Oligoflexus sp.: one gene and its partner. The protein of the gene in region 1 interacts with the protein of each later gene in a pairwise test. Links are inferred from orthologs where the notes say so. Each region holds a gene or a part of one and is shown on either strand. Other genes may lie near its edges.

Region 1 (4,799 bases):
GAAAGCCTTTCAGGCCGGCTTTTTGCCGATTGATACCCCCGTCCTTGAGTATGCGGAAACTCTGCTTGGAACCGGCGGCACCGATACGGATAAAGAGGTCTATCGCTTTGAAGACCACGGTGAACGTATGGTGGCTTTGCGCTTTGATTTGACCGTTCCCTTCGCGCGCTTCGTGGCGGAAAATTATTCCGAACTCGTGTTCCCCTTTAAAAAAGTGCAGATCGGCAATTCGTGGCGCGGCGAGAAACCTCAGAAGGGCCGTTACCGCGAATTCTGCCAGGCGGATCTGGATATCATTGGCGTCGATTCGCTGGCGGCGGATGTGGAAGTGCTGTCGTGCATCATGAGCAACCTCGTCGAGCTGGTGCCCGGTGCGTTCACGATGGCCATCGGTCATCGCATTATTCTGTCCGCTCTTATCAAAGCCTGTCTGCCCCAGCTGGTGGCCGGCGGTGAAAATCGAACGTTGATCGCCCTCGATAAGCTCGCGAAAATCGGCGAGCCCGCGGTCAAAGACCTTATTCTGCAGATCGAAGGCTCGGAGGCTTCAGGCGCCGATCGCCTTCTGAAAGTTTTGCAGGGACGTGATGCCTCGGGTCAAACCGATTTGAATCCGGTGAAGGAACTGCTTGCGGGAACACCCGCCCTGCAGGAGATCAAGCGACTCGAAGAGACCGCCGGACTTTTGCAAAAGCTTTATCAAAACACCAAGGCCAAAGTTCGGGTGGACCTCAGCATTGCCCGCGGCCTTGGTTACTATACGGGGATTGTCTTTGAAACCACGATTGATGGGCTGGATGGTTTCGGTTCCATCTCGTCAGGTGGACGTTACAACGGCCTCGTCTCGCGTTTTTCCACCCAGGAACTGGCAGGAGTGGGCGGATCCATCGGCGTCGATCGCCTGCTGGCCGCTCTGGAGCAGCTTGGCCTGGCTGATGATAAAACCCGCCGTGGTGTATTCATCGCACTGGCCGGTGAAGAGGGTCGGAGCTACGGATTTCAGTTGCTCGCGGAACTGCGCGCGGCGGGAGTCCTGGCCGACATTGCTCTGAAGGAAGGCAAACTCGGCAATCAGTTCAAGTTTGCTGACAAGCGCCAGTACCAGTACGTTCTGACTCTGGGCGGGGATGAGGTGGCCAGTAAAACAGTCAGCATCAAGGATCTCGCCAGCGGTCAGGAAAGAAAGTCCGTGCCTTGGGTCGACGCCTTTACAGAGCTTTCGCAGCTCAGCTGAGCTTGCGCCGCCGGGTGATGATAGGATAACTTGAAATATCGGGTTCTCAACACAAGGAATTCTCTCAGATGGCTATGACGATGTCTTTTCTGAAAACGGTCCGTGGCAAACAGATCGCGGCCGCTCTGGTGCTTATATTTTTGTCGACCATCGCCATCGATCAGGTCACCAAGCGTCATGCTCAGAACAGCCTGATGACTTACTCCCATCCCACGAACCTCGATATCCACAAAAGCCGAACCGTTCCTGTGGCGTCTGTGGGGCGTCCTGAAGCGCCCTATGAAGAGAACGCCTTTTTCATTCGCATGAATTTTCAGTATGAGCGGAACCGCGGCGCTGCCTTCAGCATGCTGTCGAACCTTCCCGACAACATTCGGGTGCCATTCTTTTATCTCGTGACCTTGATCTGCGTGGTCTACATTTCCTTTTACCTGCGCACCCTGCCGATCAACTTTCACCTGACCCGTTTCGGTCTGGTCATGATCCTGGCGGGTGCCATCGGTAACTTCATCGACCGCATCATTCAGGGTTACGTCATCGACTTTGTTTCCGTGGGCTGGAATATTTTCGGCTGGCGGCATGACTTCGCGGTCTTCAACGTCGCGGATATCGCCATCAACGTCGGCATCATCGCCTTCATCCTGGAAATGATCCTGCGTCGCAAGCCTTTGATTGCGGACTTTGACAGTCCGCCTGAAACCGTGATCGTGAAAAGTTAAGTGCGTTCGGCCAGGGCTCGCGGCAGTCGTTCCGCGAGTCGACGGCCAGCTTCCTCCAGAGTCTCCACTTCCTTGCAAAACGCAAAGCGCACGAGTCGCAGATTCTTCCGCGCGTTCTCCGCATCCAAATAAAAACTCGAAATCGGCAGGCAGGCCACACCCACTTTTTCCGTCAGCCAGGCCGCGAATTCCATATCTGGAATATCCTGGATCTGACTGTAGTCCGCGGTGATGAAGTAGGTGCCTTCCGGCGCTTTGCAGGTGAAGCCATGTTTTCGAAGGATGCCGAGGAGCGTATCGCGACGCCGCGTATACTGCTCGCGGAAATCCAGATAATAGTCCTGCCCCAGCTGATAGGCCGCGATCATGCCAGCCTGCAGCGGTGTGGCGGAACAGAAGACGGTGTACTGATGCGGGATGCGGATGAGTTCCGTTAATTTTTTATCGGCGAAGGTGAAACCCACCTTCCAGCCGGTCAGGCTAAAGGTCTTGGCCGTCGAGGAAATGGTGATCGTGCGGTCCCGCATGCCGTTCAAACGCGCGATCGGCAGATGCCGCGCCGGCGTGAAAAACAGCTCTTCATAGACTTCATCGGTGATCACGATAAGATTTTTTTCCTGGGCCAGGTCGGCGAGACTTTGCAGTTCCTGACGATTGAAGACCTTGCCGCTCGGATTATGCGGACTGTTGAGCAGCAGAACCCTGGTTCGGCTCGTCACGGCTGCGCGCAGTTCATCGACGGAAAACGACCAGTCCGGGGCGCGCAGGGGAACTGTTTTCAAAACAGCACCAGCCATGGCAGTGGCAGCGGGATAGCAATCAAAGAAGGGTTCAAAGGTCAGGACTTCATCCCCGGGTCCGCATAGGCCCATAATGCAGCAGAAGATGGCTTCCGTGGCTCCTGAGAAAACGGTGACCTCGCCGGCGAAGTCGTAGGTGAGCCCGTACTGCTCGGCCTGTCTTTTGGCGAGCTGTCGCCTTAATTCTCCGAGCCCCGTGCTGGGGGCGTACTGATTGAAGTTCCCCCGGATTGCCTGAATGGCTGCTTCCTTGATAGCCGCGGGTCCATCAAAATCGGGAAAGCCTTGAGCCAGGTTTACAGCCTGATGCGCGGCAGCCATCTGGGACATTTTGGAGAAGATCGAACTGGAAAAAGCCTGCCAACGCGATGCGAGCATGAGACGTCCTGGGCAAGGGTTGAGCGAGCGGGTGACCGGACCCGCCCCTCAGTGTCCCGAAAAACAAGCGGCGGCGCAAGAGACTCAACGCAGGGAGTAGTAATGGAGCTGCAGGAAGTCTTTCAGCATATCGACGATCTGCGAACCGTGAAAATTCGCCATACGGAATTTGTGGCAGTCACGATCATAGCCGATATCAATCTTTTGGTTGCCCTGAACGACCGTGAAGAGCAGCTCAGGGATGTCCGCACAGAAGGGCTGACCTTCATCCGTGTCCACCAGCTCCGCGCTGCTGATCGACTGAATGTCCTTCAGCATGGCGGCAGTCAGTTCCTTGCCCATGCGCAGGAGCACCCGACGCTCGACCGAGGGCGTGGGCACATACTTTTGTATTTCCACGATCACAGTCCCATTCTGTTCGATCGTGATGGACGAGGACGGGCAGGTGCCGGGGCAGAATCCGCCCGATTGCTTCAAAAAGGCCACGGGCTTCGCGCTTGCGACCGATGCCATAAGGAAAGCGGTGAGGAGGAGGAAGTGTTTCATGGGTTTCATCCTTTGTTCAAAATGTGAAAGCTTTCTCGCTCCTGGTATAACCAAAAGCGAGAAGGCTGCCTAAACCGAAAATTATTTATGCCAGGCCATTCGTGCCAGACTGAACCATCGCTTGGTGGGAAGAACCCATGATAAGCTTTCGGTTTATTTGCCCCTACGGAAAGCGAGGCCTATGGATATCTTAATCGAATGGATCAGGCAGTTTATTGACATCATCCTGCACATGGACCTGCACCTGAACAACTGGATCACGTTCATGGGACCATGGATCTATGTTCTGGTGTTTATGGTTATCTTCAGTGAGACAGGTCTGGTCGTGGCCCCTTTTCTTCCCGGTGATTCCTTCCTTTTCGCATTGGGCGCGATGGCCGCTGTGGAGAACGCATACCTCAGTCTTCCCATGCTGATCGTGCTCCTGTCCGTTGCGGCGATCCTGGGAGATGCCGTAAATTATCATATAGGGAAGTATCTAGGCCCCCGCGTCTTTTCCAAAGACACGGGCGTGCTTTTGAATAAGAAGCACCTGTTCGCTGCCCAGGCCTTCTATGAAAAACATGGGGGCAAGGCCATCATCATCGCCCGCTTCGCGCCGATCATCAGAACCTTCGCGCCGTTTGTGGCCGGCATTGGGCATATGCGCTACAGCCGCTTTCTGGCCTACAATATCGTCGGCGGCCTTCTTTGGGTTTGGAGCTTTCTCATAGCTGGCTTCATGTTCGGGAATATGCCGACAGTGAAAGACAACTTTCACATCGTGATCTTTGCCATCATTTTTCTCTCACTTCTGCCCGTTGCCATCGAAACATGGCGCGGTTGGAAAGAAAAACAGACCCGCGGCGCAGCACTGAACGAACGCTGAAAGCAGGACGTATAAGGGTTTCCCGCGCACCATCCTACCAAAGCGCGGGCCCACTTCCCCCATTCCTACCATTCGGTACTTTTCCAGGGGTCCTTCTGGCCTCCGTATTTTCCTTAACATGATGTTCTCGCAGCGTAATCCGGGATTCCAGAAACCTGGTATGTCTTGTGCTTTAAAGAGGCAGCTTGGACAACCACCACACGACTCGCATGAGCAAGAAGGAGAGCCTGCATGAAGACATCGGTCCCCCTCAT
Region 2 (5,177 bases), on another replicon or contig:
AAAGTCTGGGGGCCGGATTTGGGCCAGCGGACGACGAAGACAGGGCCTTTTTTCAACTCCCACACCGGCGGCGTCAGGAGCGCGAGCGTCACGAGCCCAAGGACGAACAATACCCCGAGCGCAGCGAAGAGGTTTCGCGGAAATCGCTTGAAGGATTGTAAATCCATCCACCGGGCTCCTTGAGGGTAAGGCGCTGAAGTTCAGGCATACTGCAGACTCACACCCTCACGCTTCAGACTGAACAGCGATTGACAGACGCTGTCATTCAAATCAATGCCCAAACGTTCAGGCTTGATTCTAACCTGCGCCTTCTCAAAAGCCAATTCCAGAGCGAGCGGGGTGGTGCCAGGATTTTCCTGGATCATATCCTGCAGACGCTGCAAAAGGCGCTGCTGCCGCTTCAGAGCCCTGGGATCCATTTCCAACTGGCTCGACAGCTGAATGACCGCTTTTTTCACCGCGGTCCGGCGGGTCTGCTGCAGAGGCTCCAGGCCACTGACGCGGACATTTATACTTACGCCATCGAAACCCTGCTGAATGCTGAGTTTCACCAGGACCATCGAACCGGGCTCGGGCCTTGGCACATCGGCCGGCAGATCGTTTTCAAAGGACACGGCCTCCCAGCTGCCGGTTTCGTCCTCGATCTGGAAATAATGCATCTTCTTGCCGGTTTTGGTCAGGCGTTCTGATGTTCCATTGAGGAGCGCTACGACATGCACATCTTTTTTCCCGATGTTCTTCGGAATATCGCCGACGCGCAGCTGACCAAAACGTTTCGCGTCCATGGCAAAGCATTCCGCAGGGTGGCCACTCAGGAAGACGCCGAGGAGTTTTTTCTCCTTGTGCAGCCATTCGATCGGCGACAGCGACGTCTCCGCATCGGCCGCAGCCTCTTCCCAGTCGGCAAGCTGCGCCTGCTTCGGATCATCATCGAACTCATCAAAGAGCAGTCTTTGACCCTGATTCCTGGCGGAATGATGAGCCTCGGAGTAGCGGACCATTTCGGCCAGAAGACCCATGAGGGTGGCGCGCGATTTGCCGAAGCCATCCAGGGCACCGCCTTGAATCAAAAGTTCGAGGGTTTTCTTGCCGACCTGCCGTAGGTCCACGCGTTTCGCAAGGTCCGTCAACGAATGGAATTTGCCGCCGCGGTCCCGTTCCTTGATGATGGCTTCGATCGACGAGCCACCAATCCCTTTTATCGCAGCCAAACCAAAGCCGATGGCCTTGACTTTCGGCACATCGAATTCAAGATAGCTGCGGTTGATGTCGGGCGGGAAGATCTGGAATTTCAGACGCCGGCATTCCTCGATATAGCGGACGAGCTTATCGGTGTTGTCCAAATCGCAGGTCATGATCGCGGCCATGAACTGTTCGGGGAAGAAGGTTTTCAGATAAGCCGTCTGATAACTCACAAGGCCGTAAGCGGCGGAGTGAGACTTGTTAAAGCCGTAAGCGGCGAACTTCGCCATCAGCTCGAAGATTTCATCGGCGAGTTTTTCGTCGATGTTGTTTTCCTTGCTTCCTGACAGGAAGCGGGATTTCTGCTTGGCCATTTCCTCGGGCTTTTTCTTACCCATGGCGCGGCGCAAGAGATCCGCTTCACCGAGCGAGTAGTTCGCCATGGTCGCGGCGATTTTCTGCACCTGCTCCTGGTACAGAATGATCCCGTAAGTATCGGAGAGGATGCCTTCGAGCGACGCATGCGGATATTCGATTTCCTGACGTCCATGCTTACGTTCGATGAAGTCATCCACCATGCCCGATCCCAGAGGACCTGGACGGAAGAGCGCCACGACAGCGATCACGTCTTCGAAGCGGCTCGGTTTCAGCTTTCTGAGAAGGGCCTGCATGCCCGAACTTTCAAGCTGGAAGATACCGACCGAGTGAGCCGAGGAGATGACGTCGTACACCTCTTTGCGCTCAAGGTCGATGGTGTCGATATTGAATTTCGAATCCTTGCTCGCGCGGATCAGTTTCACCGCGCGCTGGATCACTGTCAGAGTCTTCAAACCGAGGAAGTCGAATTTCACAAGGCCGACTTTCTCGGCGTTTTTCATTTCATACTGCGTGATCAAGGATCCATCAGGAGCCTTGTACACGGGAACGAGGTTCGACATGCCGCCGTCGGCGATCACGACACCTGCAGCGTGAACCGAGGTGTGGCGGCTCAGGCCTTCGATCTTCAGGGCGAGGTCGAGCATCTTTTGAATGTTCTCGTCCTTCCTGCCTTCCTCCAGGATGCGCGGCTCGCGGGCCAGAGCGTCCTTGAGCTTAATATCCAATTCATTGGGAATGAGCTTGGCAATCCTGTCGACCTTGCCGTAACCGATTTCCAGGACGCGGCCGACGTCGCGCAGCGCGGCTTTCGCCTTCATTTTACCGAAGGTTGTAATCTGGGCCACGTTATCGGCGCCGTATTTTTTCGTAACGTATTTGATCACCTCGTCCCGGCGGTCCTGGCAGAAGTCGACGTCAAAGTCGGGCATCGACACACGCTCAGGGTTCAGGAAGCGTTCGAAGATGAGGTTGAAACGCAAAGGGTCAAGGTCGGTGATACGAAGGGCCCAGGCGGCCACCGAACCGGCACCCGAACCCCGGCCTGGTCCGACGGGAATATCATTGTCCTTGGCCCAGTTGATGAAGTCCTGGACTATGAGGAAGTAACCGGGAAAGCCCATCGAGATGATGACTTCGGTTTCATATTCAAGGCGTTTCCAGTATTCCTGCTCGCGTTCCGGTGTCAGGGACTTGCCATAAAGAACGCGGATGGTTTTGATCCGCTCTTCCAGGCCTTCCTTGGCCAGGCGCCGGAGAGCGTCGGCTTCGGATTCACCGCTGGGCAGTTCAAAGCGCGGCAGGAAATATTCGCCGAACTTGAGTTCGAGTTGGCAAAGATCCGCGATTTTTTTCTGATTGGCCAAAGCCTCCGGCCAGGCGCCGTAGCGGGCTTCCATCTCGTCATTATCGAAGACATGGAATTCCGCAGTCTGAATTCGATTGCGGAGGTGCCGCATGGTCAATTCATTTTTGATGCCTGTGAGCACGGCATGCGCTTCGGAATCCTCGGGATTCAGATAATGCGCATCCGAGGTCGCGACGATATCAAGCCCATAATGCTTCGCAGCCGCAACCAAAAGAGGCAGCATCCGCTTCTGCTGCGGGATATTGTTATCGATCAGTTCAATGAAATAACCGTCCTCACCGAAGATGGAACGCATGAGCGCCACATGATCGTTGAGCGCCGTCACGATCGGAGCCAGCTCGTCACTCGGTGCCTTCAGTTCCGCTATGGGATCACGACTGTGCTGTGTGAGCATTTCCATGAGGCAGCCGAACTCTCCGCGGAGACAGCTCGACATCGCGACAAGGTCCTGGCTCATGCTTTTCAGATGCTCTTCCTTGACAGTGGGAATCGCATCCGATTCCGAGGCATTCAGATAGGCGGAACTCACCACGCGGCAAAGGCTGTGATAGCCGACTTTGGAACGAGCCAGCACCACAAGGTGGAAGGCATCCATGTTCCGCACGCGGTTGAAACCGTTCTTGCTGAGTTCGCGGGTGGCGGCTACGCCTTCCCAATAAAGCTCGGTCCCCAGAATGGGTTTGATGCCGTTGTCCTTGCATTTGCCATAGAACTCAATGGCCCCGAACATATTGCCATGATCGGTGAGGGCAACGGCGGTGTGCCCAAGCTTTTTCGCTTTTTTCACAAGGTCGCCGATCCCGATGGCACCATCGAGCAGCGAGTATTCACTGTGGACATGGAGTTGTACGTAGTTATTCGTCGAGCTGGCGTCCAATGGGCTTTCCTCGGAATGGTGGGAACGACTCCCGATTATACCTGTATGGGTCCATACAGCAAGGCGCAGGAACGGCCAGACCAGGTCCTTGTGACCTCATCGCGGGGCTACTCTTTGGTCATATCCAGATTTGGAATAAGCTTCCAAGAATTACTTCGTTCAGTGCCCCGGGCCGGGTCGTTAGGATGCCCCCTGACACATCAGGGAGGTTTGTCATGCGCCTGCGAAAGTACCTTACAAGTTTTCTCTCCGGTACGCTGCTCATTTCCAGCCTGGCCCAGGGCAAAGCCTTGCTCAATGTGTCCTACGATCCCACGCGGGAGCTTTATAAAGATATCAACCACGAATTCACCGCAGCCTGGAAAAGCAAGACCGGCGAGGATCTGGATGTTCGCCAGTCCCATGGCGGATCCGGCAAGCAGGCCCGGGCCATCATGGATGGTTTGGATGCCGACGTGGCGACTCTGGCTCTGTCCTATGACATAGATGCCATGGTGGATCGCGGACTGGTGGCTCCTGACTGGCAAAAAAGACTTGGGGAACGATCCGCACCCTATACCTCGACCATCGTGTTCCTGGTTCGCAAGGGGAACCCGAAAGGGATCAAGGATTGGAATGATCTTGTGAAACCCGGCATTGCCGTCGTGACGCCGAACCCCAAGACAAGTGGCGGTGCCCGTTGGAATTACCTGGCGGCCTGGGGTTATGCCCTGAAACAACCCGGAGGGAATGACGCCAAGGCCCAGGAATTTGTGCGCGCGCTTTATCAGAATGTGAAGGTGCTGGATGCCGGGGCGCGTGGGGCAACGACCACTTTTGCGGAAAGGCGCATCGGGGATGTGCTGCTGACCTGGGAAAATGAAGCGTTTCTGGCGCTCAAGGAACTCGGGAAGGATAAGTTTGAACTGATCACGCCGAGTGTTTCAATCCTGGCCGAACCGTCCGTGGCTGTTGTGGATAAAGTTGTGGATAAAAAAGGAACGCGGAAACAGGCCGAGGCTTATCTTCAGTATCTTTACACAGATAAGGCCCAGGACATCGTCGCTCAGCATGGTTTCCGTCCGCGGTCCGCGGCGGCTCAGAAAAAATATGAGGCCACGTTCAGACCGATCAAGTTCTTTACCATAGATGAACTCTTTGGGGGTTGGCGTGCAGCCCAAAAGAAGCACTTTGATGATGGCGGGACTTTTGACCAGATTCATGGCGTGGGCTGAACGATGACCACTGCTGCCAAGACACGATCCATCGTCCCCGGGTTTCGCCTCACGTTAGGCGTGACCCTTTTTTATTTGGTCCTGATGGTGGTTATTCCGCTGGCTGGACTGGTGTTTAAAACGTCAACTTTGAGCTGGGATCAGCTGTGGCGAACAGTCA

The links.
Region 2: the proteins of VFO10_RS01255 (region 1) and dnaE interact in binary tests that used the Escherichia coli proteins (3 or more experiments, as listed by UniProt). The link is inferred for Oligoflexus sp. from one-to-one orthologs.

Annotation. Positions count from the first base shown.
Region 1 is NZ_DASTAT010000010.1:33,701-38,499, forward strand. Bases 1,041-3,840 are described here. They hold VFO10_RS01255 (aminotransferase class I/II-fold pyridoxal phosphate-dependent enzyme), read right to left. Parts: upstream 3,132-3,840; coding sequence 1,950-3,131; downstream 1,041-1,949. Other genes in these bases: hisS (histidine--tRNA ligase), read left to right, coding at 1,041-1,234; lspA (signal peptidase II), read left to right, coding at 1,303-1,953; VFO10_RS01260 (hypothetical protein), read right to left, coding at 3,216-3,677. In the rest of the region: more of hisS, read left to right, coding at 1-1,040; VFO10_RS01265 (DedA family protein), read left to right, coding at 3,859-4,545; VFO10_RS01270 (ammonium transporter), read left to right, coding at 4,777-4,799. UniProt on the Escherichia coli protein: Shows aminotransferase activity with methionine and histidine as substrates, and to a lesser extent also with phenylalanine.
Region 2 is NZ_DASTAT010000076.1:67,278-72,454, forward strand. What follows is about bases 1-4,178. They hold dnaE (DNA polymerase III subunit alpha), read right to left. Parts: upstream 3,804-4,178; coding sequence 201-3,803; downstream 1-200. Other genes in these bases: VFO10_RS17430 (biosynthetic peptidoglycan transglycosylase), read right to left, coding at 1-167; VFO10_RS17440 (sulfate ABC transporter substrate-binding protein), read left to right, coding at 4,019-4,178. Outside these bases: more of VFO10_RS17440, read left to right, coding at 4,179-5,017; sulfate ABC transporter permease subunit CysT, read left to right, coding at 5,021-5,177. UniProt on the Escherichia coli protein: DNA polymerase III is a complex, multichain enzyme responsible for most of the replicative synthesis in bacteria. This DNA polymerase also exhibits 3' to 5' exonuclease activity. The alpha chain is the DNA polymerase catalytic subunit.